Regions from separate parts of the Citrobacter sp. LST-B2 genome, predicted to be linked through region 1. Evidence: predicted binding sites of a transcription regulator. Region 1 holds the regulator's gene; each other region holds the start of a gene.
What was found. The regulator CRP, encoded in region 1, controls carbon source genes, mostly activating them, when cyclic AMP is high. The targets are predictions, from matches to a motif close to ATGTGANNNNNNTCACAT.
Positions count from the first base shown of each region.

Region 2: drpB (cell division protein DrpB) is a predicted target of CRP. The motif match lies at 5,147-5,164, and genes of this name have one in related genera.
Region 3: ACQ0PY_RS19690 (PTS sugar transporter subunit IIC) is a predicted target of CRP. The motif match lies at 5,108-5,125, and genes of this name have one in related genera.
Region 4: focA (formate transporter FocA) is a predicted target of CRP. The motif match lies at 2,152-2,169, and genes of this name have one in related genera.

Region 1 covers NZ_CP192598.1:432,525-440,239, reverse strand. Annotated here, with positions in the region: gene kefG (glutathione-regulated potassium-efflux system ancillary protein KefG) at 1-328, opposite strand, end outside; gene ACQ0PY_RS02010 (ABC transporter ATP-binding protein) at 465-2,366, shown strand; gene ACQ0PY_RS02005 (hydrolase) at 2,372-3,388, shown strand; gene ACQ0PY_RS02000 (YheU family protein) at 3,391-3,609, shown strand; gene ACQ0PY_RS01995 (phosphoribulokinase) at 3,664-4,533, shown strand; gene ACQ0PY_RS01990 (OsmC family protein) at 4,633-5,037, opposite strand; gene crp (cAMP-activated global transcriptional regulator CRP) at 5,345-5,977, shown strand; gene ACQ0PY_RS01980 (YccS/YhfK family putative transporter) at 6,029-7,715, shown strand, end outside.
Region 2 covers NZ_CP192598.1:2,956,298-2,964,012, reverse strand. Annotated here, with positions in the region: gene ACQ0PY_RS14310 (HumD family translesion DNA polymerase) at 1-342, shown strand, start outside; tRNA gene ACQ0PY_RS14305 (tRNA-Pro) at 443-524, opposite strand; gene ACQ0PY_RS14300 (hypothetical protein) at 638-874, opposite strand; gene ACQ0PY_RS14295 (hypothetical protein) at 874-1,134, opposite strand; gene ACQ0PY_RS14290 (DUF7661 family protein) at 1,361-1,579, opposite strand; gene ACQ0PY_RS14285 (SDR family oxidoreductase) at 2,127-2,876, opposite strand; gene ACQ0PY_RS14280 (winged helix-turn-helix transcriptional regulator) at 2,978-3,340, shown strand; gene ompC (porin OmpC) at 3,394-4,575, opposite strand; gene drpB (cell division protein DrpB) at 5,224-5,493, shown strand; gene ACQ0PY_RS14265 (phosphohydrolase) at 5,546-6,244, shown strand; gene ACQ0PY_RS14260 (DNA cytosine methyltransferase) at 6,295-7,715, shown strand, end outside; gene ACQ0PY_RS14255 (very short patch repair endonuclease) at 7,709-7,715, shown strand, end outside.
Region 3 covers NZ_CP192598.1:4,097,894-4,105,608, reverse strand. Annotated here, with positions in the region: gene ACQ0PY_RS19720 (threonine/serine exporter family protein) at 1-540, opposite strand, end outside; gene pobA (4-hydroxybenzoate 3-monooxygenase) at 836-2,023, shown strand; gene ACQ0PY_RS19710 (helix-turn-helix domain-containing protein) at 2,036-2,911, shown strand; gene ACQ0PY_RS19705 (helix-turn-helix transcriptional regulator) at 3,186-3,908, shown strand; gene bglJ (DNA-binding transcriptional activator BglJ) at 3,869-4,501, shown strand; gene ACQ0PY_RS19695 (YbaK/EbsC family protein) at 4,528-4,986, opposite strand; gene ACQ0PY_RS19690 (PTS sugar transporter subunit IIC) at 5,222-6,568, shown strand; gene fhuF (siderophore-iron reductase FhuF) at 6,597-7,385, opposite strand; gene ACQ0PY_RS19680 (GGDEF domain-containing protein) at 7,498-7,715, opposite strand, start outside.
Region 4 covers NZ_CP192598.1:1,884,816-1,892,530, forward strand. Annotated here, with positions in the region: gene pflB (formate C-acetyltransferase) at 1-1,179, opposite strand, end outside; gene focA (formate transporter FocA) at 1,236-2,093, opposite strand; gene ycaO (30S ribosomal protein S12 methylthiotransferase accessory factor YcaO) at 2,499-4,259, opposite strand; gene ACQ0PY_RS08960 (DUF421 domain-containing protein) at 4,396-5,088, shown strand; gene serC (3-phosphoserine/phosphohydroxythreonine transaminase) at 5,292-6,380, shown strand; gene aroA (3-phosphoshikimate 1-carboxyvinyltransferase) at 6,453-7,715, shown strand, end outside.

The DNA of each region.
Region 1 (7,715 bases):
TTATCACGCTCCGCCAGTACTTTCCCGCTAACTGATTTCCCCCGGGGCCGCTGGCAAAGCCACGGCTCAATACGCGGTCCAGCCACTCTTTCAGCAACGCCGGACAGCTATAGGTGTACAGCGGATGCTGAAACACGATCACGTCATGCTCACGCAGTAGCGCCTGCTCATGCGGGATATCGATAAAAAAATCAGGATAGTGCGCGTAGAGATCGTGCACCGTAACGTTGCTGAGCTGCGTGGCCGGCTTAAGCAGTACCCGGTTAGCCACCGAGTCCTGAGATTCCGGATGGGCATACAGCAGCAAGACCTTTGCTGGCTGAGACATCATCCCCCTCCCGGTTTATTTCTGTTTTTGTGTATCGTCGTCGTTTTGGGCTACCATTGCGGCCCGGTGCGGAAAATGGCCCACACCTTACATTATCATAATGATAAATTAACATAGTCTGAACATACGGCGCCTTATGATTGTTTTCTCCTCGTTACAAATTCGTCGCGGCGTGCGCGTCTTACTGGACAATGCCACTGCCACCATCAATCCGGGCCAGAAAGTGGGCCTGGTGGGTAAGAACGGCTGCGGGAAATCTACCCTGCTGGCATTGCTGAAAAATGAAATCAGCGCAGATGCCGGCGGTTTTAGCTTTCCCGGTAGCTGGCAGCTGGCGTGGGTGAATCAGGAAACACCAGCTCTGCCCCAGCCCGCGCTGGAATATGTTATTGACGGTGACCGCGAATATCGTCAACTGGAAGCCCAGTTGCATGACGCTAACGAACGTAACGACGGACACGCCATTGCCACCGTCCACGGCAAGCTGGATGCCATCGACGCCTGGACCGTACGCTCCCGTGCAGCCAGCCTGTTGCATGGTCTCGGTTTCTCTAATGAACAACTGGAACGTCCAGTCAGCGACTTTTCCGGCGGCTGGCGTATGCGTCTCAACCTGGCTCAGGCGCTGATTTGTCGCTCCGATCTCCTCCTGCTCGATGAACCAACCAACCACCTCGATCTGGATGCGGTTATCTGGCTGGAAAAATGGCTAAAGAGCTATCAGGGCACTCTGATTCTGATCTCTCACGACCGTGATTTCCTCGATCCGGTTGTGGATAAAATCATTCATATCGAACAGCAAACGATGTTCGAGTACACCGGCAACTACAGCGCGTTTGAAATTCAGCGTGCCACGCGTCTGGCCCAGCAACAGGCGATGCATGAAAGCCAGCAGGAGCGCGTGGCGCATCTGCAAAGCTATATCGATCGCTTCCGCGCCAAAGCCACGAAAGCAAAACAGGCACAGAGCCGTATTAAGATGCTGGAACGCATGGAGCTGATTGCCCCGGCGCATGTCGATAACCCGTTCCATTTCAGCTTCCGCGCGCCGGAAAGCCTGCCGAATCCGCTCTTGAAGATGGAGAAAGTGAGCGCCGGTTACGGCGAACGCATCATTCTGGATTCAATCAAACTGAACCTGGTGCCAGGATCGCGTATTGGTTTGCTGGGACGTAACGGTGCGGGTAAATCCACGCTCATTAAACTGTTGGCGGGCGAACTCGCGCCGGTGAGCGGTGAAATTGGCCTGGCAAAAGGCATTAAGCTCGGGTATTTCGCCCAGCATCAACTTGAGTATTTGCGCGCGGATGAGTCGCCGTTGCAGCATCTGGTGCGACTGGCGCCACAAGAACTGGAACAGAAACTACGCGATTACCTGGGTGGCTTCGGCTTTCAGGGCGATAAAGTCAGCGAAGAGACGCGTCGTTTCTCCGGCGGTGAAAAAGCGCGACTGGTGCTGGCGCTGATCGTCTGGCAGCGTCCGAACCTGTTGCTGCTCGATGAACCGACTAACCACCTTGATCTCGACATGCGCCAGGCATTAACCGAAGCGCTGATTGAATTTGAAGGCGCGCTGGTGGTCGTATCGCACGACCGCCATTTGCTGCGCTCCACAACCGACGATCTGTATCTGGTGCATGACCGCAAGGTCGAGCCGTTCGATGGCGATCTGGAAGATTATCAGCAGTGGCTGAGCGATGTGCAGAAGCAGGAAGGCCAGTCCGACGAGACGCCAAAAGAGAACATCAACAGCGCGCAAGCGCGTAAAGATCAGAAGCGTCGGGAAGCTGAACTGCGGACGCAAACCCAGCCGCTGCGTAAAGAGATCGCCCGTCTGGAAAAAGAGATGGAGAAGCTGAACGCACAGCTGGCGCAGGCAGAAGAGAAGCTGGGTGACAGCGAACTTTACGACCAGAGCCGCAAAGCCGAGCTGACGGAATGTCTGCAACAGCAGGCCAGCGCCAAAGCCGGGCTGGAAGCGTGCGAACTGGCCTGGCTGGACGCCCAGGAACAGCTTGAGCAGATGCTGAGCGAGTAACGGTGATGACACACGTAATCCTTCACGACCCAGAGATGCCAAATGGCAGCAGTGACGAATTTCGCCCGATGCGCGGTATCAGTAACTGCCATCTACAGACCATGTTGCCGCGTTTGATCCGCCGAAAGGTGAATTTCGACGCCCACTGGCAGCGTCTGGAATTGCCCGACGGCGACTTTGTCGATCTGGCATGGAGTGAAGATCCGCATCAGGCGAAGCACAAGCCGCGCCTGGTGGTCTTTCATGGTCTGGAAGGCAGCCTGAACAGTCCGTACGCACATGGCCTGATTGAAGCGGCAAAGAATCGTGGCTGGCTTGGCGTGGTGATGCACTTTCGCGGTTGCAGCGGCGAACCGAATCGCCTGAACCGTATTTATCACTCCGGTGAAACCGAAGACGGAACCTGGTTCTTAGGCTGGTTGCAGCGGGAATTTGGCCACGCGCCGACGGCCGCCGTAGGCTATTCGCTCGGCGGAAATATGTTGGCATGCCTGCTGGCTAAAGAAGGGAAAAACATCCCGCTTGATGCGGCGGTCATTGTCTCGGCTCCCTTTGTACTGGAAGCATGCAGCTATCATATGGATAAAGGCTTTTCCCGTATTTATCAGCGCTATCTGCTCAACCTGCTGAAAGCTAACGCATCGCGCAAGCTGGCGGCTTATCCAGGCTCGCTGCCGGTGAGCCTGGCGCAGTTGAAGTCCCTGCGCCGGATCCGTGAGTTTGACGATCTGATCACTGCCAAAATTCACGGCTTCGCCGATGCTATCGACTACTATCGTCAGTGCAGTGCCATGCCCTTGCTCAGCGACATCGCCATTCCGACGCTGATCATTCACGCGAAAGACGACCCGTTTATGGATCATCATGTGATCCCCAAAGCAGAAGATTTACCGCCGCAGGTGGAATATCAGTTAACCGAACATGGCGGGCACGTTGGATTTATTGGCGGGACGCTACGTCGGCCAGAAATGTGGCTGGAATCGCGCATCCCTGACTGGCTGACACCGTATCTGGAGGTCTAATCATGCAAATCCCCTGGCAGGACCTTTCCCCCGAGACGCTGGACAATCTGATCGAAAGCTTTGTGTTGCGCGAAGGTACCGATTATGGTGAACATGAACGTACCCTTGAACAAAAAGTCGCCGACGTCAAACGCCAGTTACAGTGTGGCGAAGCGGTGCTGGTGTGGTCTGAGTTGCACGAAACCGTCAATATCATGCCGCGCAAGCAATTTCGCGAATAACCCGCACGCTATCGGCCGACTATAATAAAAAATCAATTTATTGATGGAGTTAACATGTCTGCCAAACATCCGGTGATTGCGGTAACAGGATCCAGCGGCGCGGGGACCACCACCACCAGCCTCGCGTTCCGTAAAATTTTTGCGCAGCTCAACCTGCGCGCAGCCGAGGTGGAAGGCGACAGTTTTCACCGCTATACCCGTCCGGAAATGGATATGGCGATCCGCAAAGCACGCGACGCCGGACGCCACATCAGCTATTTTGGCCCCGACGCCAATGACTTCGGTCTACTGGAGCAGACGTTTATCGAGTACGGTCAGACGGGCAAAGGCCAGTCGCGTAAATATCTGCATACCTATGATGAAGCCGTGCCATGGAATCAGGTACCGGGGACGTTTACCCCGTGGCAACCCCTGCCGGAACCCACTGACGTATTGTTCTATGAAGGCCTGCACGGCGGCGTCGTCACGCCCCAGCATGAGGTCGCAAGACATGTTGATCTCCTGGTCGGCGTGGTCCCCATCGTTAACCTGGAGTGGATCCAGAAGCTTATCCGCGACACCAGCGAACGAGGCCATTCTCGTGAGGCGGTGATGGATTCGGTGGTGCGTTCGATGGACGACTATATCAACTACATCACGCCGCAGTTCTCCCGCACCCACATTAACTTCCAGCGCGTTCCCACCGTCGACACCTCGAACCCATTCGCGGCCAAAGGCATTCCGTCACTGGATGAGAGCTTTGTCGTGATTCATTTCCGTAATCTGGAAGGAATCGATTTCCCCTGGTTGCTGGCGATGCTGCAGGGGTCATTCATTTCCCACATCAATACATTGGTGGTACCCGGCGGCAAAATGGGGCTGGCAATGGAACTCATCATGTTGCCGCTGGTGCAGCGACTGATGGAAGGCAAGAAGATCGAATAAACGATGGGAAGTGCGCGATGGCGCTACGCTTATCGAGCCTACAAATCAGGGATCTGTAGGCCGGACCAGGCGCTAGCCGCCATCCGGCGACAGGAAAAATTACGCCGCAATCACTTCATATGAATGGGTAATGTTGACCGCTTTTCCCAGCATCAGCGCCACAGAGCAGTACTTCTCCGCTGACAGGTCGACCGCACGCGAAACGGCGGCATCTTTCAGATCGTTACCGGTGACAATAAAGTGCAGATTGATGTGGGTGAACAGGCGTGGCGCCTCTTCGCGACGTTCTGACGTCAGTTTCACTTCGCAGTTCGTCACATCCTGACGGCCTTTTTGCAGGATAGAAACCACGTCAATGGCGCTGCAACCGCCCGCTGCCATCAACACCATTTCCATCGGGCTCGGCGCTTTATCACCAGAGTTACCGTCCATCAAAATCTGGTGTCCGGAAGCCGACTCACCAAGGAAGGTTAACCCCTCAACCCATTTAACACGCGCTTGCATATTTTTTAACTCCAGTGCGTCAATTTTCCTGACAGATTACGCGTACATAACATTTCTCGCAACGGAAGGCGACCTCCGTCATGCTGAAGCGAGACACCAGGAGACACACGGCTAAAGCTATGCTAAAACAGTCAGGATGCTACAGTAATACATTGATGTACTGCATGTATGCAGAGGACTTCACATTAAAGGCTGCAGTGAGTTTTTGACAGCCTCTTCCCAGGACGCGGGAAGCACATTTTTGCAACCCCAGAGACAGCGGCATTTTTTGGCTCTGGAGACAGCTTATAACAGAGGATAATCGCGCATGGTGCTTGGCAAACCGCAAACAGACCCGACACTTGAATGGTTCTTGTCTCATTGCCACATTCATAAGTACCCGTCCAAGAGCACGCTGATTCACCAGGGTGAAAAAGCAGAAACGTTGTACTACATCGTTAAGGGCTCAGTGGCAGTGTTGATTAAGGATGAGGAAGGCAAAGAAATGATCCTTTCTTATCTGAATCAGGGTGATTTTATTGGCGAACTGGGCCTGTTTGAAGAAGGCCAGGAACGTAGCGCATGGGTTCGGGCGAAAACAGCGTGTGAAGTGGCTGAAATTTCTTACAAGAAATTCCGTCAGTTGATCCAGGTGAACCCGGATATTCTGATGCGCCTCTCTTCCCAAATGGCTCGCCGTCTGCAAGTCACTTCAGAGAAAGTCGGTAACCTGGCCTTCCTCGACGTGACCGGTCGTATCGCCCAGACTCTGCTGAATCTGGCGAAACAACCTGATGCGATGACTCACCCGGACGGCATGCAGATCAAAATCACTCGCCAGGAGATTGGCCAGATCGTTGGCTGCTCTCGCGAAACCGTTGGTCGTATTCTGAAGATGCTGGAAGATCAGAACCTGATCTCCGCTCACGGTAAAACGATCGTCGTTTACGGCACTCGTTAATCTCATCGGAAATGACGCGCTACCCGCTAGCGCGTCATTTTTGTTTTGCCAATGTGGCGCAGACTGATTTATCACCCAGAAATCAATTATGCACTACGTCAAACGCTGGTGCTCTGTTTGCCCGTGGCCGTCGGACTGATCATCGGGCAGTTACATCTGGGCCTGCTCTTCTCTCTCGTTCCCGCCTGCTGCAACATTGCCGGGCTTGATACTCCGCACAAACGCTTTTTCAAACGTCTGATTATCGGTGCGTCGCTGTTTGCCGGCTGTAGCCTGATCATGCAGCTACTGCTGGCGCAAGCGGTGCCGTTACCCCTGATCCTGACCGGCCTGACGCTCACGCTCGGCGTCACCGCTGAATTGAGCTCCCTTCACGCGCGTTTGCTTCCGGCCTCGCTGATCGCGGCGATTTTCACACTGAGCCTGGCAGGAAATATGCCGGTCTGGGAACCGCTGCTGATCTACGCGCTGGGCACGCTGTGGTATGGCTTGTTTAACTGGTTCTGGTTCTGGCTCTGGCGCGAACAGCCGCTGCGCGAGTCGCTGAGCCTGCTGTACCGGGAACTGGCGGATTACTGCGAAGCGAAATACAGCATGCTGACCCAGCATACCGACCCGGAAAAAGCCCTGCCGCCGCTTCTGGTGCGCCAGCAGAAGGCCGTCGACCTCATCACCCAGTGCTATCAGCAGATGCACATGCTGTCGGCGCATCACAATAATGACTATAAGCGGATGCTGCGCGCCTTTCAGGAAGCGCTGGATCTGCAGGAACATATCTCCGTCAGTTTGCATCAACCGGAAGAGGTGCAAAAGCTGGTCGAGCGCAGTCACGCGGAGCAGGTGATACGCTGGACGGCGCAAACGGTCGCCGCTCGCCTGCGCGTACTGGCGGATGACATTCTGTATCACCGGCTGCCGACGCGGTTCACCATGCAAAAGCAGATTGGCGCGCTGGAAAAAATTGCTCATCAGCATCCGGATAACCCCGTCGGGCAGTTCTGTTACTGGCACTTCAGCCGTATCGCCCGCGTACTGCGCACCCAGCGACCATTGTACGCCCGCGATCTGATGGCCGATAAGCAGCGTCGGCTACCGCTGCTGCCGGCGTTGAAAAACTACCTCTCGCTGAAATCTCCGGCGCTCCGCAGCGCCGGGCGGATCAGCGTCATGCTCAGTATCGCCAGTCTGATGGGAACCGCGCTGCATCTGCCGAAGCCTTACTGGATCCTGATGACGGTGCTGTTTGTGACACAAAACGGTTACGGCGCCACCCGCGTGCGTATTCTGCACCGTTCGGCGGGAACGCTGGTGGGGCTGATTATCGCAGGCGTAACACTGCACTTTCATATTCCTGAAGGATATACGCTGGCGCTGATGCTGGTGATCACCCTGGTCAGCTATCTGACCATCCGCAAAAACTACGGCTGGGCGACCGTGGGATTTACCGTCACGGCGGTGTACACCCTGCAACTCCTGACGCTGGACGGCGAACAGTTCATCATTCCGCGATTTGTCGACACGGTGATAGGCTGCCTGATTGCGTTTGGCGGCACCGTTTGGTTATGGCCACAATGGCAGAGCGGACTGTTGCGTAAAAACGCCCATGATGCGCTGGAGGCCGATCAGGAAGCTATTCGTCTGATTCTGAGTGACGATCCGCAGGCCACACCGCTGGCTTATCAGCGTATGCGCGTCAATCAGGCGCACAACACGCTGTTTAACTCACTGAATCAGGCGA
Region 2 (7,715 bases), 2.5 Mb from region 1:
CTAGACGAGAAATTTATTGAGCATCCATCAGCCACATACTTCATGAGAGCAGGGCAGACATACTGGAGAGAAGGCATCATGAATGGTGCCTTGTTAGTGGTAGATAGCTCCCTGATACCTTGCGATGGCTCTCTGCTCATCTGTAGGTTAGATGGTGAGCTAAAGATAAAACGCTTCCGCGTGCACCCAAGACCTCACCTGGTGAATCTGGAGAACGGTAAGCGCGAAGAGATACCAGACTCAACGGGTGACTACAATGTGACTTCGCCAGTATTTGGGGTGATCACTTACATCATCAATGATGCACGATCGGGAGAGTTTGATAGCTGCCCTGTCATCTAATATGACGGTGGTTTCACCCCCATTTCACCCCAGTTTCACCCCGTACAAATTTCAGGCATAAAAAAACCAGCCGTAAAAGGCTGGTTCTTAAGGAGTATTTTGGTCGGCACGAGAGGATTTGAACCTCCGACCCCCGACACCCCATGTCGGAGTGCTACTGTCTTGAAGACTGCTATGTGCCATGAGCGGACATTCATATCTTAGTATTGAGAGCCTTAAACAGCTTTGCTAATGAGGACAAGCGATCTGTGCCCAACACACAATGCGACTTCCATACCTCGTTCAGCTCTGAAACTCACCAAAGCCAACGTCTCCTAGGTTCTTGCCAGGCCCCCTGCCACAGGTCAAAACGTGTGAGTGGTTCAAGTTTTTTTAGAATAGCAGCTTCACCCACTGATGAGAGACTTCGCTCCGAAATGGAAATACCGGAAAGGCCTTCAGCGACCGGAAATATTTCACATTCTGACGTCAGCGATCCCAATGCTTTTTCTATCTTGCTACGTTCTGCTTTGATAATTAACTGAAGCCCCATCAGCTTTTAAACTCCACAATGGCTACTTGCTCAAGCGCTTGCCTGACCTGGGCCTGAACCTGATCAGGGATGGATTGCCCTCTGATGTCATAGACGACCCGGCAAGTGTGAATGTGCGGTGGAAGCTGCGATAGTCCCCAGCCTATTCTGGCAATATTGTATGCAATACTGAGTCTTATCGATTCCGGTGATGCCAGGCTGTGGTTGGCCACAAGGAGAAACTCGCCGCGGTCTTCATTTATAAACTCCGGGGTAAACATTATTCCTCCCTTCCATTATCTTCGCCAATTTCTGGCAATTGAATGCTTTTTCATCAATGCCTTATCTTAGCAGGAATCCTGTTCGAGTCACGATGTCCGCTTGGCGTTCAGAACGGATCTTAAACGTCGTTATCCGTCAGCTCTTCGCTCATAGCAGACCTCGCCACGTTCGGGCGGTCCGCTACGTGCCAGGAATGGACTCAATGTAATGCTATCCATTAAATCCTTATTCGATGCGTTCCACATTTGGATGACGCTCGGTTGCGGCTTCGTGGAAAATGTCACCCAGCCAGCCGGCAATCTCGCTTTCTGTCATATCGTCTGGAATAGCGATGTCATAGAGTCGAGAAAACTTTCTCTCCGTCAGGTCGGCACGAAATACCAGCCACCGCTCATTCTTACGTTGAACGCCAATATGCCGCCCAAAAACGTTATATATCAGCATATGTAATCTCCGATCATGCTAATGAGTCCCTGAATCTATGATATATACGTCAGGGCAGGCGAGCGAGTAAATCGTACATATATGAAGAGCCAGCGTCCGCTCCTCGCTCACAGCAGACATTTATCCCTCGAGAAATTCAGAAGGTTCATTGATGATGATTGTCCGGTGATCTGACATCCATTTACATCAGGAAAGTTCTCTAGTCATATCTTAATACTTTAAAAAAATGATGAGAAAATGACATAGATGATTAACGTAACTCCCTGAAAAAAAAGAGTACAAACAGTAAACAATTTTCTCGATTTTAGAGGTAAGTTTATGAGTTATATATAGATCAGGACGGTCTCGAAAACCGGAGTAGGGGCAACTCTACCGGGGGTTCAAATCCCCCTCTCTCCGCCACTATTCAAGCACTTACCCTTCCTGTTGTCAGTGACACACGTCCCGTTGAGAAAAACGAACAGAGATATAACGCCGAAGTTCCCTTCAGCGCCATTATGTTCGTCACATTTTCAATGACTATCACGAACAGCCAGGAAGCCTGGAATCACAGATTGCCGGTTCCACCATCTACCAGTAGTTCCGTACCTACGGTATAACCCGACTCATCAGATGCCAGATAGAGCGCGGCCTTCGCCAGTTCCGTTGGCGTACCCATGCGTCCCAGAGGCACCAGGCTGGCAATGTCACTTTGCAGCGTGCGCTGCGCTTCTTCACTAAGTCCCAGCTTATTGAGCGCGGGTGTGGCAACCGGGCCTGGACTTAAGCCATTAACGCGTATTCCTCGGGGTAAGAGTTCTGCCGATAGTGTGCGTGCGAGCGATAATAATCCGGCCTTACTGGCGGCATAAACGCTGCTGGTTGGCAGACCAATATGCGCGCTGACCGAGCCGCAAAGGATCACGGAAGAGGGATTACTCAGAAGTGGCAGCAGTGCCTGCAGCAAAAAGAAAGGCCCCTTTAGATTGATTTGCATCAGGCGGTCCCACTTTGCCTCATCCCACTCTTCGATCAGTCCGTGCGTGACGTCACCCGCATTGACGAAAACGGCATCCAGCCCCGGCCAACGCGAAGCGAGGGTTTCTGCCAGCCCTTTTTGTGCCTGAATATCCCCGGCATCGGTGGCAATCACCCATGCGCTGTCACCCAGAATGCGTTGGGCCTGAGCGAGCGTGCCGGGATTGCGTCCTGTGACAGCGACATGCGCGCCTTCGGCAATAAACTCCTGCGCAGTTGCCAGACCAATACCACTGGTCCCGCCTGTAATGAGCGTATATTTACCTGTTAAGCGACCCATTTTACTTCTCCTGAATTGTCTCTGGAGAATGCAATATAGAAACGTTAGTATCTAAAGGAAACCAGGTACCAAATGGATACTAAAGAGGCAAGAGGTGTGCTATGGCGGAATCAGCCGACGGTGTAACGGAGAAAAATTTTCAGCATCAACCCTGTCCGATGACTCGCTTCGTCAGTCTGGTCTCCGGGAAGTGGGCAATACCGATTTTGTACCGTCTGATCGTACTGAATGCCCCGGTGCGTTTCGGCGAGTTATTGCGGGCTGCAGCCCCCATTACGCAAAAAGAACTGACAAAACAGCTGCGTTTATTTGAGTTACGCGGACTGGTGTCACGTACAGTTTATCCGGAAATTCCACCGCGCGTTGAGTATCAGATAACGCCATTGGGATTGACCATGCATAGCGCGCTGGCGCCTCTGGCTGACTGGATGCGGGAAAATGGCGACAAGCTCAATACTGAGTGACATTTCAGGCACAAAAAAGCCCGCCGGAAGCGGGCCTGGAATTATTCTGGCGATTAGAACTGATACACTAAGCCCACAGCAACGATGTCATCGGTCGCGATGCCATTGTCTGCATAGAAGTGGTCATCGTTATCCAGCAGGTTGATTTTGTAATCAACGTAGGTGGACATGTTTTTGTTGAAGTAGTAAGTCATACCTACATCAACATATTTCACCAGATCTTTGTCGGTGTAGCGTGGGTTACCATCACCATCATGATCCTGACCACCCAGTTCCTTCCCTTTAGATACCAGGTAGGCGATAGAAGGGCGCAGACCGAAATCGAACTGGTACTGTGCAACCGCTTCAAAGTTTTTGGTCTGGTTGGCAATACCGCCATTGGTTTCACCTTTACCGCCGCCGTAATAGGTCATGTTGCGGGTTTCGGCATACATCGTGGCCAGATAGATATTGTTCGCGTCATATTTCGCGCCAATGGTCCAGGCTTCAGCTGTTTCACCACCGGCGTAGTTGTTGGCACGAGAACGATCGCCATATCCGCGAGAAACCTGATCATCCGTGCGGTCAGATGAAGAATAGGCAGCACCCAGGCTTAAACCGAAGTCAAAGTCATAAGAGGTGGACATACCGAAACCGTCGCCGTTTTCCTGGGCCAGTTTACGATTTGTGCTATTGCCCGAGCCTTCCTGGCCAAAACTTGCGCCTTCATTGTTGCCCTGATACTGCAGCGCGAAGTTCAGGCCATCAACCTGACCAAAAAAGCCTTTGTTACGGTAGGTGGCTACGCCGTTAGTACGACCCAGCATATAGACGTCGGTCTGGGTGTAGGAGTCACCACCAAATTCCGGCAGCATATCGGTCCACGCTTCGACGTCATAAACCACGCCGTAGTTACGACCATAGTCGAAGGTACCATTCTGACCGAAACCTAAACCCGCGAAGCCCAGACGCGTTGCGGAATCGCCTTTGTCACCTTCGGTACCGCTTGCGTTAATGTTATATTCCCACTGACCGTAACCAGTCAGTTGATCCATGATCTGGGTTTCACCCTTGAAGCCCAGACGCACATAGGACATGTCGCCATCACTGTCAGTGTTGTCTGAGAAGTAGTGCAGTCCATCCACTTTCCCATAGAGGTCCAGTTTATTGCCGTCTTTATTATAGACTTCAGCAGAATGGGCTGCGCCAGCAATCAATAATGCTGGAACGAGCATTGCCAATACTTTTCTTTTCATTATGTATTCCCTTATGATAATAATCTTCATGAATAAGTGCTGCTTTCCAGAAGAGCACGTCTGGATACTATTCCAGGAGTTCATTTTATTTTAAAAATAACATGTAACAATTGTATTTTAAATATTTCTAAATGTTTCAATGTGGGTATTTATAATTCATATTGTATGATAAATATAAAACAAATTCATGATCTTTATGGTTTAATATCAAGTATTTATGCTTTTTTGTTTTGATATTGATGACTTGGATGTTTTCCAGATGACAATCGTACCCATTTGCCGAATGTGATAATTAAAAAAAACCGGCATAAATGCCGGTTATAAAAAAATGATTAAATGATAAAAAGGCTAATAACACGTTTATAGTGCCATGATTAATATAAAACAAAAACCAGATTGATGGGTTGGCGTTTTATTTGTTTATGATATGAGTAAATAAACAGGAGTCTGGATATTTTTGAAAATAAATGGAAATAACAGAGTGTTTTGTGACATAACTAAAATTGCCCTGGATCAATACATCTGCAAAATCAATGATTCGTGACTATATTGTGACGCACAGAACAGAAAAATGTGACTATAATCACAAAAAAAGAGCAAAAAAATCTCTCGAGTTACGTCACAAAAATGGAGTTTCCTTTGAGCAGTATGGAAGAAAGAGCAACGCGGAGTCTGGGCGGTAAACTGGCATTGTGGGTGTTTTACGCTTTCTGCGTCTATTTTGTCTGGGCCATGCTTCGTTATGCCTGGGTGATCAGCCACATCCAGTCAATTCCGGTTGCCGGATTTGAAAGTTCGCTTGGTTCAACCAGCGGAAAATGGATGGGGGCTTTGCTGGGGTTTCTGGTACTTGGGCTGGTGGGGCTGATTCTTGGCGGCATCGCCTGGTATACGCGCCCGCGTCGTCAGCCAACGTGAAGCTGCCGGAGAAACTTGCTACTGTAGCCTTTCTTAACGTACGGGAGGCACTGTGGATCTTCAGCACTGGCAATCACAATTTGAAGCATGGCTATGCCATCATCACACCCGGCAGGACGCCGCGCATGATATTTTTCACTTCCGCCGCGTCTGGGCGACATCCCGACAGTTGATGGAGGGACAGACGGTCGATGAGCTGGTTGTGCTGACCGCGTGTTATTTTCATGACATTGTCAGCCTTGCCAAAAATCATCCGGATCGTCATCGCTCGTCGGTCCTGGCGGCGGCAGAAACCCGCCGTCTCCTCATCCGTGATTTTCCTGCTTTCCCCGAGTCGCAACTGGCGTCGGTTTGCCATGCGATTGAAGCCCACAGTTTTAGCGCAAATATTGCCCCCCTCACGTTGGAAGCGAAAATTGTTCAGGATGCCGACAGACTTGAAGCGCTGGGCGCGATTGGGCTGGCGCGTGTTTTTGCGGTTTCCGGCGCGTTAGGCGTGGCGCTTTTTGATGGCGAAGACCCCTTCGCCGAGCGGCGAGCGCTCAACGATAAACAGTTTGCCCTTGATCACTTCCAGACCAAATTACTGGCGTTGCCCGACACCATGCAAACCGAGCGTGGCCGGGAACTCGCCCGGCATAATGCCGGCTTCCTGGTGAACTACATGGCAAAACTGAGCGCGGAGCTAAAAGGGGAATACGAATCTGTCGATCCGGCGGTGATCCGCACGTTTAGTCCCAGCCACTCGTGAGGCCAATTTTATGTTAACCTGACGCCACTCTTTTTTGGTCGGTTAACGATATGCAGCAAAATCTTTCAGTAACAGGTTCGCTGGTTCCCGCAACAGACAGCAATGCAGACGTTGCGCAGGCGTTATTGGCGAAATTGTTGGAAATTTATGATGTTAAAACGCTGGTGGCTCATCTGAATGGAATCGGCGAGAACCACTGGAGTCCGGCCATTTTAAAGCGCGTGGTGGCGAATGCCTCCGCCTGGCACCGATTAAGCGAACGAGAGTCGGGGTTTTTGCGTACCCTGTTGCCCACGCCGCCAGCGCACCATCCGCACTATGCCTTCCGCTTTATCGATCTCTTTGCCGGTATTGGCGGTATTCGTCGCGGATTTGAGGCGATAGGCGGCCAGTGCGTGTTTACCAGCGAGTGGAACAAACATGCGGTGCGTACCTATAAAGCTAACTATTACTGCGACCCGGCCAGCCACCACTTTAATGAAGACATTCGCGACATCACGCTCAGCCATCGCGAAGGTGTCAGCGACAGTCAGGCGGCGGACCATATTCGTCAGCATGTGCCGCAACATGATGTCCTGCTGGCAGGCTTTCCGTGCCAGCCGTTTTCCCTTGCCGGGGTGTCGAAGAAAAATGCGCTGGGACGCGCCCACGGTTTTGCCTGCGATACTCAGGGAACTCTGTTCTTTGACGTTGTGCGAATCATCGATGCCCGCCGTCCACCGATTTTTGTTCTGGAAAACGTGAAAAACCTGAAGAGCCACGATCAGGGCAAAACGTTCCGCATTATTATGCAGACGCTGGACGCTCTGGGTTACGACGTTGCCGATGCAGAGGATAATGGCCCGGACGATCCGAAAATTATCGACGGCAAACATTTTTTGCCGCAGCACCGGGAACGCATCGTGCTGGTCGGGTTTCGTCGCGATCTGAACCTGAAGCGCGACTTTACCCTGCGTAACATCAGCACACGTTACCCGCCGCGGCGGACGACGCTGGCGGAATTACTGGAACCAGTGGTTGAAGCCAAATATGTGTTGACGCCTGTACTGTGGAAATATCTCTACCGCTACGCGAAAAAACATCAGGCGAAAGGTAACGGTTTTGGCTACGGCATGGTCGATCCCGCGAATCCGAATAGCGTGACGCGAACGCTTTCCGCGCGCTATTACAAAGATGGTGCTGAAATTCTGATCGACCGCGGTTGGGATTTCGCCACCGGGGAAGTGAATTTCGACGATCCGCAAAATCAACAGCATCGTCCACGTCGCCTGACGCCGAGAGAGTGCGCACGACTAATGGGCTTCGAGTCGCCGCAGGGATACCAGTTCCGTATCCCTGTTTCTGACACCCAGGCCTATCGCCAGTTTGGAAACTCGGTGGTCGTGCCCGCGTTCGCCGCCGTGGCGAAATTGCTGGAAGAGAACATTAATGCGGCGGTCGCGTTACGGCAGCAAGAGAGCGCTCATGGCGG
Region 3 (7,715 bases), 1.4 Mb from region 1:
GGTGGTCGCGACAAAAGCCGTGACGCAAAAGTTGATCTGTGGATGCAAATGACGATGCGCCAGGATTTGACGAATATACATCGCCACCATGCTGGCAAAAAAGGTAATCACCGCGCCGTCCCAACCGCCGTTATTCAGCTTACAGAAGCAGGCGCAGGAGAGGCCGACCATCAACGCGACCAGCCAGCGCGGATAGCGCAGGGGCCTGACCTGGCTGAAACGTTTCTCGACGCCTTTGTAATCCAGCAGCTTATGTTCGGCGAGAATGACGATGTGCTGAACCTCAGTGACTACATGCATATTAATACCGCGATCCTGGTTTTTTCGCGTGGAGGTCAGGCATTGCCCATCTTTAATAGTGGTCAGAACGATAGCATTGGAGGAGATAGCGCTTTCGACGCTGTCCATCCCCAATGCCAGCCCAAGTCGGGTAGAGAGTTCATCAACCAACGCGCTCTCCGCGCCGTGTTGCAGTAAAAAAAGCCCACACTGAATGCATAACCGTGTAACCGTTCGCTGTAATGACTGCTCTTCTTGCATGACTCGCCCTGGCTGAAAAGACGCGTTACGTACTGTCGAATGACGAAAGACATCTTTGTATCACGAAGTGCGCGTTTTTTGGCTCCGGCTGAGATCAATCTTTCTGTTGAAAAAAGAACCCGCTCTACGGTGGCCGGAATTTGAACTGCGCCACAGTTTTGCTAAATCGGTGAAAAGTGCAATTTTTAACCGCATTTAGCCCTTCTTTTTCTGTGTCTGCTTATCAAAAATGCAATTTGAAACTTTTATTCAACATTGATTAAACAAATAATCAACGATGCAGATGAGGAATGTGATGAAAACTCAGGTCGCAATTATTGGGGCAGGACCTTCCGGCCTGCTACTGGGACAACTACTGCATAAGGTGGGGATCCGCACACTCATCATTGAACGTCAGACGCCGGAGTATGTGCTGGGGCGCATCCGGGCGGGGATCCTCGAGAGTGGGACGGTTTCGCTTTTGCGGGAAGCTGGTGTGGCGCAGCGCATGGACAGCGAAGGTCTCGTACATCATGGCGTTGAGTTTATTTTTGATGGCAAACGCATTCCCGTCGCGCTGAGTGAATTGACCGGCGGCAAAAGCGTGATGGTCTACGGACAAACGGAAGTCACACGGGACCTGATGCAAGCGCGTAGCGACTGTGGTGCGCCTACGATTTATGGCGTTCAGCAGGTAGACATTCACGATGCTAAAAGTGACCGTCCTTTTGTCACGTTTGAGAAAGAAGGGGAGAAGTGCCGCATTGAGTGCGACTTCATTGCCGGGTGTGATGGATTCCACGGCGTTTCCCGACAAAGTATTCCGCGTGATGTCATTCGCGAATACGAAAGCATCTGGCCGTTTGGCTGGCTGGGGCTGCTGGCCGATACGCCGCCAGTCAATCCGGAGTTGATTTATGCGCATCATGAGCGCGGATTTGTACTTTGTAGTCAGCGCTCACTAACCAGAAGTCGCTACTATTTGCAGGTCCCGCTCAGCGAACAGGTGGACTCCTGGAGCGATGAACGTTTCTGGGGCGAGCTGAAACGGCGTCTGCCTGATGAACTGGCCATGAAGTTAGTGACTGGTCACTCACTTGAAAAGAGTATCGCGCCATTACGTAGCTACGTGGTGGAACCGATGCAATATGGCAAGCTCTTTCTGGTTGGTGATGCGGCGCATATCGTGCCGCCGACCGGTGCAAAGGGACTGAATCTGGCCGCGTCTGATGTGAATTATTTATGGCGTATTTTGACGCAGTACTATCAGCACGGGCGTAACGACCTGCTGGCGACCTATTCCCGACTGGCCCTGAACCGGGTATGGAAGGGGGAGCGTTTCAGCTGGTTTATGACCCATCTGCTGCATGATTTTCAGGGAAAGAGCGATTTTGATCGCAAGATGCAGGAGGCGGACCGTCAGTACTATCTGGGCTCGCAAGCGGGACTGACGACGATCGCGGAGAACTATGTCGGACTGCCTTACGAAAAGATTGGTGAGTAATGAGGAAAAATGATGCCACCGGCTGACATTGTCCCTGTTTTTAAATTGTATGGTGAACACCAGGGATGGCCCACTCCCGACCTGCTGCACTGCGAATCAATTCATCAGCGCAGCAGTTTATATGAGTGGCATATTCGGGTGCATCAGCATGCGGAGATCGTCCAGTTGCTCTACTTGCATCGGGGGGAGGCAACGATTGAAATCGAGGGGCAGACGACGGTGATGCGTGATGCCTGTATTCAGGTCGTCCCTGCGCTTTGTGTCCACGGTTTTCGCTTTTCCCCCGGGACGCAAGGTTACGTTCTTTCTCTGGCGTTACCGCTGATTGGCCGCCTGGAGTCTCAGTTCCCACAGCCGTTGTCATTGCTCACTACCCCTCAGTGCGTGCCGGTGGCTCAGTCTCGCAGCCACATCCGCACGTTGTTTTCCGCCTTGCAGAGGGAGTATCAGACGGATAACGAGGCGCGGGAAATGATGCTGTTTTCATTGCTGAGCGCGCTGCTGGTCTGGCTTCGTCGGCAGCGTCTGCCGGTTCAGCCACCGAATGACACCCTGGCGCGCCGGCGTAGCGCAATACGCCTTTTTGCCCGGCAGATTGAGAGCCACTATCGCGAACATCTTCCCCTTGCAGAATACGCGCATCGAATCGGGCTTTCCGCAAATTACCTGAATCAGTTATGCCGTGAATTTCATCATTGCAGTGCATTAAGCGTTTTGCATCAGCGGTTGATGCTCGAAGCCAAACGTAGCCTGCAATATACCAGCATGACGGTAAGCCAGATCTCCGACTATCTGGGATTCAGCGATGTTACCTATTTTTCCCGCTTCTTTAAAAAACACGCCGCGTTGTCTCCGAAGGCATACCGGGAATATATTAAGAATAAATAGCTTGTCCAAATTTGGATAAATAAAAAATTCATATATAAAATAAGAATGTTTAATATCCTGTTCTGGAATGCGACGTATCTATCGACAATATCGACTTGTATTATACCCCGTGATAGTTGTATAACCGCATTTTACGGAATTAACGTTAAAACACCAGGGATAAACAATTCATATTGTCTATTGTTTTGTTTTTTGTATTGCATAATTGTATGTGTTAATTCAAATGCGATTCATTAATAACAGAAAGATAAAAGCATATGAATATGGAGGATATATGTTGCCAGGATGCTGCAAAAACGGAATTGTCATCAGTAAAGTTCCCGTGATACAAGCGGGACTCCACGGGGTTATGCAACTGCATTTCCCGGAGTATGAACTCACCATCTGTAGTGTCGTAGAAGAACTCACGCCACTACAACTGCGTCGGACGGAATTGGTGATCGTGGATTTAACCGGTGACTGCCATCACCCGCGCACTGTCTGCGAGCGATTCTACGCACTTCTTTCTCAATACCGTGATATCCACTGGGTTTTCATGGTGTCGCGCGCGTATTACGCGCAGGCGGTCGAATTGTTGATGCGCCCCTCCAGTACGCTGCTGTCTGATGTCGAACCGATTGAGAGTCTGGTAAGTACTATCCGCTCGGGACACAGCAGCCCTGACCGAATCAGCAAAATGCTGTTGTCACCCCCAGAATTAGAACCTCAGGAATTTGGTTCTCACGCCATTCTTTTAACGCTATCAGAGCGAAAAGTACTGCGCCTGCTGGGGAAAGGTTGGGGGATTAATCAGATTGCGGCATTACTTAAAAAAAGTAACAAAACCATCAGCGCCCAAAAAAATAGCGCGATGCGCCGATTATCAATACACAGTAATGCGGAAATGTACGCATGGATTAACAGTTCTCAGGGAGCCAGGGAGCTGAATTTACCTTCAGTATATGGAGAGACAGCAGAATGGAAAATAGAAACTGTACGCGAAATGTCGCACTCATAGAAAAATGTGTTATGAGTGGTATTGGTATTCAGAGTTTATTTAACGCAACGTTTGATAGCCAATATAAATTACACCTCTATTTGACGCTGGATGATTTTCAACAGGCGATGGGTACGACTGCTTTTTCTGCCATTATTTTCTCTCTCTCCTCGATCAGAAAAGACAGGCGGGTGGGGTTGATGAGTCTGATCGAACTGGCTGAAAATTATCCCGGCATGCGTCGCCTGGTGATCGCGGATGATGATGTTGAAGCGCGTTTAATCAGTGCACTGTCGCCCTTACCGTTGGATGGCGTACTGAGCAAAGCCGCTTCGCTCCCCGCGCTGCAGGAGGCGTTATTTACTGCGCTAGGCGGTACGCGGCGGATCAGCGAAAGTAACAGCAATCTCTGGTATCTCAATCAGAGTCGTATGCTGAGCCCGACAGAGCGTGAGATTTTGCGCTTCATGTCCTGCGGTTATTCAATGCCGCAAATCGCGACAGAACTGGCGCGAAATATTAAAACCATCCGGGCGCACAAGTTTAATGTGATGTCGAAACTGGGCGTCAATTCTGACGCCAGTTTACTGCATGCGGCGGATATTCTGCTTTAATCGCCGCGAAAGCAAAGGGTTGATGTTTACTGGCACACATCAACCCAGGTGGCGGAAGTCAGCTCAGCCATGCGCTCTGGCGTAATACGCACTGCGCTATGAGTGGCACCGGCGGCCGGAAGGACTTCGGTGAACGATCGTAAAGAGACGTCACAATAAACAGGCAACGGGGTTTCCAGCCCGAAAGGACAAACCCCGCCAATGGGATGTCCCGTCGCGTTGACGACTTCATCACTGCTCAGCATACGGGCTTTGGCACCGAAAGTGCTTTTGAGTTTTTTATTGTCCAGTCTTGCATCGCCTTTGGCGACGACCAGGATGATGGCGTCCTTAACCTTCAACGAAAGGGTCTTCGCTATCTGTCCGGGCTGTACGTTATGCGCTTTTGCCGCCAGCTCAACCGTCGCGGTGCTTTGATTTAATTCAATGATTTCAATATCCGGGGCATGTTCGGCTAAAAATTGCCGTACCGATTGCAGACTCATTTGATTCTCCTGACACCATTTCTACAGTCCTCAACGCTTCAGAAAACTGCTGGCGTAATTTGGCATAAGTCTTCCAGTACTGTAAATATTTTAATGTAACAAACCAGCAACATGGGCGATTTTTCGATCCTCTTCACATTCACGGAAACCGGTTACCGTAACCGGTTGCAGTCCTCGAAAGAGCGATTAATACTGGAGCTGTCACTTCCTCTGTATCACATAAAAAGAGCCACTTATGAAATCTACCAACCATGCAGTCTTTAATGTGATTTTCCGGTTTGTTGAAAACTATGTCAGCCCGATTGCCGGGCGCATTTCTTCACAGCGTCATGTTATGGCTATCCGTGACGGCTTTATCTCTGCGATGCCATTTATGATTGTCGGATCGTTTTTGTTGGTATTTGCTTATCCTCCGTTTTCACCCGATACCACCTGGGGCTTTGCCCGGACCTGGCTGGATCTGGCGAAGCAGTTTGAAGGGCAGATCCTGACCCCCTTTGATATGACCATGGGGATCATGTCGATCTACATCTGTGCCGCCATTGCCTATAACCTGGGCAAACATTACGTCAAGTCATATCAGTTGGACCCGTTCATGTGCGCCATGCTCTCTATCATGGCGTTCTTACTGGTCGCCGCGCCTAAAACAAAAGGCACTCTGCCGGTGGACAGCCTCGGCGGAACGGGGATTTTTACGGCGATTCTGGTGGCGCTTTACTGCGTAGAAATGATGCGCTTTCTGAAAGCGCATAACATCGGCATTCGTTTACCCGATCAGGTCCCGCCGATGATCAAAAACTCATTCGATCTGCTGATCCCGGTGCTGGTGGTGGTGTTGACATTATACCCACTCAGCCTGCTGATTCAGGCACAGTTCGACATGCTCATCCCACAAGCCATTATGTCCATCTTCAAACCGCTGGTATCCGCTGCCGATTCTCTGCCAGCGATTTTACTGGCGGTACTGATTGGCCATCTGTTGTGGTTTGCCGGTATTCATGGTGCGGCGATCGTCTCCGGGATGCTGCAAATGTTCTGGCTGACCAACCTGGGTATGAACCAGACTGCGCTGGCGCAGGGGGCACCGTTACCGCATATTTTCATGGAGGCATTCTGGACGTTCTTCATCGTGATTGGCGGGTCGGGTGCGACGATGGGGCTGGTGATTTGCTATCTGCGCAGTCGTTCCGTACATCTGCGCTCAATAGGCCGACTGAGCGTAGTACCCAGTATCTTTAACATTAACGAGCCGGTGATTTTCGGTACGCCAATTGTTATGAATCCGGTGTTCTTTATTCCTTTCCTGTTAGCGCCGATGGTGAACGCCGTGCTGGCATGGGCGGCGATGAAACTGGATCTGATTGGTCGTGTAATTTCGGTTGTGCCATGGACTGCGCCAGCGCCAGTCGGAGCCGCGTGGGCATTAGGCTGGGATTATCGTGCTGCAATTCTGGTGGTGCTTCTGGCAATCGTTTCAGCCGTCATCTACTTCCCGTTCTTTAAAGTGTACGAGAAGCAACTGCTGGAACAAGAGGCGGAAGAGGCACAACGTTCAGACGCGGAAAACGAGCAGATTGCGTAGTTATCATCAGGGGGCGAACGCTCCCTGACTACTTCAGCGTACAGTCACCACACTGCTGAACGTCCGGCAGACGATAACGCTGACAGCATGTTCTGCGTACCAAGACGCCTTCACGAGGGACGACCGTACGCCAGAGCGGGTTGTCAGCCCCACAGGACAACTGCTTTTCAAAGAAGCAGGTCTGGCGCAGCGTATTCAACAATGTTTCACCCAGCAGCGGTTTCATTTCAGTGAGATACCAGTTAATCAGATAGCCGGTATTGCTCCAGATAAGTTTGCCGTTGATCTCTCCGGTCGCCTCTAGTGCCTGGATGACCGGCGTCAGCGCCTGCTTAACCAGCGTTTCCATGCGTGCCTGCGGGGATTGCGTTGTCGCCAGTTGATCCTGATGTACGTCGATCCAGAAGCACGCAGCACGCCCGGTTTCGTGAAACTCAACGTGGATATGTTCGGGCGAGACATCAATGGCTGTTTCCTGCGTGAGCAGGGCTAGCATGAGGGGAGGTACCATCAGACCGATGTACCACTGCGCCCACAGCGAGATTAGCGGCTTATTTTCGCGCGACTGCGTGGGATGGTTGCGATAAATATGATCGGAGTAAATTGCCAGCAGAGACTGAAGCTCGCTGGGGCGACACCATTGTGCCAGCGTCATCGCACTTTGTGGTGCGGGTTCATCCAGACGGATAAAATCCAGCAGATGCTCACGCGTCTGGGCTATGGTTGCGCGTACGGCTTCGGCCAGCGAGGGCATCGGTGGCTGGAGATGCGTTCGCCAGATGACATCGTCAATGATCGGTGCGGAACGATAGGCCATAGTCTGGATAGCAATCTAAATGATAATGATTGCCAATCCTAACGATAGCGATAACCGATAGCAAGATCTTTGTCAGCTGACGTTTAACAGCGCACGAATGCGTCATCGTGCGTCAGGCGATACCCGGATCGTCACTGACTAAAATATGGTTACGACCCAAATCCTTAGCTTTATAGAGCGCCTGATCGGCATGAAGAATGGCCCCTTCGACATCGCTCCCCACCAGAGGCGCAATACCGATACTGATCGTGACGTGAGTTGCGACGCTTTCATTGAACATATGGGGAATTTTGAGATCGTAAACATTCTGTCGGATGCGTTCCGCTACCG
Region 4 (7,715 bases), 1.5 Mb from region 1:
GATGGACACTTTAGCGGCGAATTTCTTGAAGTTCAGAGGCAGTTTTTCAGACCACAGAACGGTGATGTTCGGCTCCGGAGACGGACCCATGGTGTACAGGGTGTTCAGGAAGCGGAAGCTGTTTTTGGTAACCAGAGTACGGCCATCAACGCCCATACCACCGATGGATTCCGTTGCCCAAATCGGGTCGCCGGAGAACAGTTCATCATATTCAGGCGTACGCAGGAAACGAACCATACGCAGTTTCATGACCAGGTGGTCAATCATTTCCTGAGCGTCTTGTTCAGTGATTTTGCCTGCTTTCAGGTCACGTTCGATGTATGCATCCAGGAAGGTGGAGACACGACCGAAGGACATTGCCGCGCCGTTCTGAGATTTAACCGCAGCCAGGTAGCCGAAGTAAGTCCACTGAATCGCTTCCTGAGCGTTGGTTGCCGGACCAGAGATATCGCAGCCATATTTCGCAGCCATCTCTTTGATCTGACCCAGCGCACGGTGCTGTTCAGCAATTTCTTCACGCAGACGGATAGTCGCTTCCAGGTTTACGCCGTTTTCCAGGTCAGACTGCAGGGAAACGAACTGAGCGTATTTGTCTTTCATCAGGAAGTCGATACCGTACAGCGCAACGCGACGGTAGTCACCGATGATACGGCCACGGCCATAGGCATCCGGCAGACCAGTCAGAACACCGGATTTACGGCAGTTCAGAATGTCTTTGGTGTAAACATCGAAAACGCCCTGGTTGTGGGTTTTACGATATTCAGTGAAGATTTTTTTCAGCATCGGGTCCAGTTCGCGGTTGTACGCTTTGCAGGAACCTTCAACCATTTTGATACCACCGAACGGGATGATCGCACGTTTCAGCGGAGCTTCAGTTTGCAGACCAACAATTTTCTCGAGCGCTTTATTGATGTAGCCAGCGTCGTGAGAAGTGATGGTGGAAGCAACAGAGGTGTCAAAGTCAACAGGCGCGTGAGTGCGGTTTTCCTGTTTAACGCCTTCCATTACGCTGTCCCACAGTGCAGTGGTCGCATCAGTCGCGCCAGCCAGGAAGGACTCGTCACCCTCGTACGGAGTGTAGTTTTTCTGAATGAAGTCACGGACGTTTACTTCATTCTGCCAGTCACCTTTGGTAAAACCTTCCCAGGCTGTGGCTAACTTTTCATTAAGCTCGGACATGTAACACCTACCTTCTTAAGTGGATTTTTTATTTACTGCGTGTATCGCGACATCAATTAATGATGATCGTTGTCACGCAGATAAATGACCCAGTATGTCAACCCAACCAACAAACCCCCGCCGATAATGTTACCGATCGTAACCGGAATCAGGTTATCAGTGATGAAGTTCATCGCGGTCAGGTGAGAAAAACTTTCCGGCGTCGAGCCAACTGCGCTCCAGAACTCCGGTGTTGCGAGATCACGGATTACAATACCCATCGGAATCATAAACATGTTTGCGATACTGTGCTCAAAACCGCTGGCAACAAACATCGCAACCGGTAATACCATGATAAACGCTTTATCCATCAGGCTGCGGCCTGAGTAGCTCATCCATACAGCCAGGCATACCATCAGGTTTGCGAGGATACCGAGGCTGACGGCTTCAACAAAAGTATGGTGCATTTTGTGGTCGGCGGTTTGCAGGACGTTCAGTCCCCACTGGCCGTTGGCGACCATATATTCGCCGGAAAGCCACATCAGTAGCACAAAGAGCAAGCAACCAATCAGGTTACCAAAATAGACGTTGAGCCAGTTTTTTGCCAACTGACCCCAGGTGATTCGGCCACTGGCTTTGGCAACGACAATCAACACGGTTGACGTAAAGAGGTCTGCACCGCAGATGACGCAAAGAATCAACCCCAGAGAGAAGCAGATACCGCCAATCAGTTTCGCCATACCAAAGGGCATCGTACCTGTACCGGTCGTTGCAGTGATATAGAAAACAAAGGCGATGGAAATGAACACACCGGCAGTAATTGCCAGGAAGAAAGTCTTAAGCGGATGTTTCGTTGCTTTATAGACACCTGCCTCTTCGGCCACTTTGGCCATTGCTGCAGGGAGTAAAAGATCAAAAGGGTTGTCAGCTTTCACACTAACTCTCTCTTTATTAAGTCGGCGACGAGATACTAACAAAGCATTATAGATGAGAAATTGATGTAGATCATATCCCGCCTGGCTTATAGGCCCGTAATACGCATGGTTTTTATGCAATTACGGAGTAATTAATTGATTTTTATGATAAAAATAAATTTTAAATTTTAGCAAATGAGTTGAAAATTTTCCTTCCTACGTCTGTTAGCCAGTTAATTAATATGGAGTAATTGGCAGATAAAGTAACAACTATCCATTAAATTATGTAATATCAACTACCAACATTTAACCTTGTTATTACATTTATTTTGGGATATTCAAAAATAAATAAAAAGGGGCGCTTAGCGCGCCCCGTAATATAGCCCAGACGATTATTTAAACCTACTCAGCGTAGGTTGATTGGCTTTATTTTGACCAAAATGAAGATTTTGCACGCTGCAACTTCTCATAGGCCTTCAACAGCGACTGGTGTGATGCGAATGCGTGCAGATCGCTGTCAACCGGCTGCAGACCATAAAAGGCGGCTTCACCGCTCAATGCTGCACTGGCGGCTTCGACTGCATTTGCGCCATACATACGGACAAACGCGTTCAGATATTGCAGCGGTTCACGTTCTTCTTCCTGCGACAGCAGTAACAGCGTTTGCAGGCAACGGTAATAATTCGCCCGCTCGGCGCTAAAGATCGACGTATTAAATTCCATCGTCCATTCGGTCCAGATCAGTGCCTGTTCCAGATCACCACCTGCCAGCGCCAGCATCGCTTTCAGTTCCCCAATACGCAGGGTGTACCAGCCGTTATCTGAACCGGTAGCCAGGCCTAACAGTTCACGAACGCGGGTGAAATCATCAAACCCTTCTTCATCGAGTTGCTCAATCAGGTTGAGATAGTCTTCTTTATCCCAGCGACTATTCGGCAGTGAGAGCAGGGTCTCGCGCAGATGGACGCCCATGGCGTTATTGGCTAACCACAGATCTTCAGCAGGATAAATATCAGACATCCCCGGAACGATGATCCGACAGGCGTAGACACCGAGATGTTCGTAATCGGCGATGTACACCTCTTTATCTTCCGCGTTGAAGATCGCCATCAGGGTGGCAAACTCTTCTTCTGTGGTACCGGAGAAACTCCAGTCAACGAACGGGTAGTCGGCATCCTGCTTGAACAGATCCCAGGAGATCAGACCGCTGGAGTCAATGAAGTGTGTTTCCAGGTTGGTATGCTCAGCCACTTCTTCATCGTCGAAGGTCGGCGGCGTGAAGACGTCGAGATCTTTCAGACCACGGCCCTGCAGCAGTTCCGTCACGGTACGTTCCAGTGCGACGCCAAAATCAGGATGTGCGCCGAAAGAGGCGAAGCAGGTGCCGTTAGCCGGATTGAACAGCACAACGCAGATCACCGGATACTGACCGCCCAGAGAACCGTCGTAAGCAAAGATGGGGAAACCTTCCGCTTCCAGCGTTGCAATAGATTCCACTACCGCCGGGTAGCGTGCCAGCACGTCGGCCGGAATTTCCGGCAGGCTGATGCTTTCGGCAATAATGCGATTCTTCACATAACGCTCAAAGACTTCAGATAACCCTTGCACGCGCGCTTCGTTACGGGTGTTACCGGCGGACATCCCGTTTGAGACGTACAGGTTGCCGATAATGTTCATTGGAATATAGACGGTCTGGTTATCCGACTGGCGGGTAAACGGCAGGCCGCAGATACCACGCTCTTCGTTGCCAGACTGCAGGTCGATCAGCATGCTGCCGGTCAGTTCGTTCTCGGGATCGTAAAAGGCACGCAGGCGGGCATCCAGCAGACCGTCCGGTACGTCATCATTTTCGGTCAGCGGGAACCATTTCTCGTTCGGATAATGCACGAACGGGCCATTGGCGATGGTTTCACCCAGCCAGAAATCGGCAAAGAAATAGTTGGTTGACAGACGCTCAAAATATTCGCCCAACGCCGAGGCCAGCGCGGCCTTTTTCGTCGCCCCTTTGCCGTTGGTAAAGCACAGCGCACATTCTTTATCGCGAATGTGTACGGACCAGACGTTCGGCACTGGATTCAGCAACGAGGCCTCTTCAATATGGAAACCGAGGTCGAGTAGTTTTTGCTGGAAGCGAGCGATGGAGTCTTCCAGTGCGGCGTCTTTGCCGGGAATAAATGTTTGCGTCATGAAAATCACTTTTGTCGTACGGAAAGCGCGCAATGATACGGGTTTTACGTGACTGACGCTATCGCCGCCACTGACGCGGCGCAAATAAAAGTTTTGGCTATGCTTGTAGGCAGTGATCCACCATAAGAGCATAAAAATGAAAGCGTTTGATTTACAACGGATGGCACTCGATAAAGTGCCGATGGAATTCCTCGGTGAAGTGGCTTTACGCAGTCTGTATACCTTCGTACTGGTCTATCTGTTTCTCAAACTCACAGGACGACGCGGCGTGCGACAGATGTCGCTCTTCGAAGTGCTGATTATTTTAACGCTGGGGTCGGCGGCGGGTGACGTGGCCTTTTATGATGATGTCCCGATGTTGCCAGTACTGGTGGTCTTCATTACCCTCGCGCTGCTGTACCGTCTGGTGATGTGGCTGATGGCGCGCAGTGAAAAACTGGAAGATTTACTGGAAGGTAAGCCCGTCGTGATTATTGAAGATGGCGAGCTGGCGTGGGAAAAACTGAACCAGTCAAATATGACCGAGTTCGAGTTTTTCATGGAGCTGCGACTGAATGGCGTTGAGCAACTGGGACAGGTGCGCCTGGCGATCCTTGAAACGAATGGTCAGATCAGCGTTTATTTCTTTGAAGACAGTGAGGTAAAGCCTGGCTTAAGCATTTTGCCGAAGTATTGTACGCAACGTTATAAAGTCGTTCCTGAAGCGGGAGAGTATTCCTGTGTGCGATGCAGTGAAGTGATCACAATGAAAGTCGGCGATCGTCAGGCGTGCCCGCGGTGTAAAAATCCAGAATGGTCGAAGGCCAGTCGGGCAAAACGGGTCGTCTGACAGCAAAAATATCGGTCTTTTATCGTCAATCCCGAAGATTCTGTTGTGTGAGCGAACACTCATTTTTACTCGAGTTTGTTTTAGCCATTGCGGCGCGTGTCACTGAATGATAAAACCGATATCCACAGGAATAACTTATACCCAATCTCTGTTCATGTACGAAAAGAGATTGGGTTAATAACAACGCAACGTGGTGAGGGGAAATGGCTCAGGTCTTCAATTTTAGTTCAGGTCCGGCAATGTTACCGGCAGACGTGCTTAAACTGGCTCAAAAGGATCTTTGTGACTGGAACGGTCTTGGTACGTCCGTCATGGAAGTGAGCCACCGCGGCAAAGAATTCATCCAGGTCGCGCAAGAAGCGGAGCAGGATTTTCGCGATCTGTTGAATATCCCCTCCAACTACAAAGTGCTGTTTTGTCACGGCGGTGGTCGTGGCCAGTTTTCTGCCATTCCGCTGAACATTCTGGGCGACAAAACCACGGCAGACTACGTTGATGCAGGCTACTGGGCAGCCAGCGCCGTCAAAGAAGCGAAAAAATACTGCACGCCGAATGTGATTGACGCCAAAGTTTCGGTCGATGGCCTGCGCGGCGTGAAGCCGATGAGTGAGTGGCAGCCTTCTGCTGATGCAGCGTATCTGCATTACTGCCCGAACGAAACCATCGATGGCATCGCAATTAACGAAACGCCCAATTTTGGTTCCGATGTGGTGGTGACCGCTGATTTCTCCTCAACCATTCTCTCCGGACCGCTGGATGTTTCACGCTATGGCATCATTTATGCGGGCGCACAGAAGAACATTGGCCCGGCGGGTTTGACTATCGTCATCGTACGCGAAGATTTACTGGGTAAAGCGAATGTGGCGTGTCCGTCGATCCTCGATTATTCCGTTCTGAACGACAATGACTCGATGTTCAATACGCCGCCGACCTTCGCCTGGTATCTTTCCGGCCTGGTGTTCAAATGGCTGAAAGCCAATGGCGGCGTGGCGGCGATGGATAAAATCAATCAGCAAAAAGCAGAACTGCTGTACGGTGTGATTGATAACAGTGACTTCTATCGTAACGATGTCGCGAAAGCGAACCGTTCACGTATGAACGTGCCGTTCCAGTTAGCTGACAGCGCGCTGGATAAGCTCTTCCTGGAAGAGTCTTTTGCTGCGGGCCTGCACGCGCTGAAAGGCCACCGCGTTGTCGGCGGAATGCGTGCCTCCATTTATAACGCGATGCCGCTGGAAGGGGTAAAAGCGCTTGCCGATTTCATGACTGATTTCGAGCGCCGTCGCGGCTAATCAGCTGTCTCTTTTCATCCCCACAGCCTTGTCTGTGGGGTTTTTATTTCTGTCTTTTGAGAGTTGAGTTTCATGGAATCCCTGACGTTACAACCCATCGCACGGGTCGATGGCACGATTAATCTGCCAGGCTCGAAGAGCGTATCAAACCGCGCGCTGTTACTGGCGGCGTTAGCTCATGGCACCACAGAGCTGACCAACCTGTTAGACAGCGATGACGTTCGCCATATGCTCAATGCCCTGAGTGCGTTGGGGATTGATTACACTCTTTCTGCGGATCGCACCCGCTGTGAAATCACGGGTAACGCAGGCCCGCTGCACGCCGAAGGCGCATTAGAGCTGTTTCTGGGCAATGCCGGAACGGCAATGCGACCGCTGGCCGCCGCACTGTGCCTTGGCGCAAACGATATTGTGCTGACCGGTGAACCGCGTATGAAAGAGCGCCCGATTGGTCATCTGGTGGATGCGCTGCGTCAGGGCGGGGCGAACATTGAGTATCTGGAGCAGGAAAACTATCCGCCGCTTCGACTGCGTGGCGGATTTACCGGCGGACAGGTTGAGGTTGACGGCAGCGTCTCCAGCCAGTTTCTCACTGCGCTGCTGATGACCGCGCCTCTGGCACCCCAGGATACGGTGATAAGTATCAAAGGCGATCTGGTGTCGAAACCGTATATTGATATCACGCTGAACCTGATGAAAACCTTTGGCGTTGAGATAGAGAACCAGAGCTATCAGCGCTTTGTGGTCAAAGGCGGTCAGCAGTACCACTCTCCAGGTCATTATCTGGTTGAAGGAGATGCTTCATCGGCCTCCTATTTCCTCGCGGCAGGCGCCATTAAAGGTGGAACGGTGAAAGTGACCGGGATTGGCCGCAACAGCATGCAGGGCGATATCCGTTTTGCCGATGTGTTGGAGAAAATGGGCGCGACCGTCACCTGGGGTGACGACTTTATCGCCTGTACCCGTGGCGAACTGAATGCCATCGATATGGACATGAACCATATTCCGGATGCCGCCATGACTATCGCGACAGCCGCGTTGTTTGCCAAAGGTACGACAACGCTTCGCAACATTTATAACTGGCGGGTGAAAGAAACTGACCGTCTGTTTGCGATGGCGACCGAACTGCGCAAAGTCGGCGCGGAAGTGGAAGAGGGGCATGATTTTATTCGCATCACGCCGCCGGCACACCTGAAGTTTGCCGACATTAGCACCTATAACGATCACCGTATGGCGATGTGTTTCTCGCTGGTGGCGTTATCTGATACGCCGGTTACGATCCTTGACCCGAAATGTACCGCCAAAACCTTCCCTGACTATTTCGAACAGTTGGCG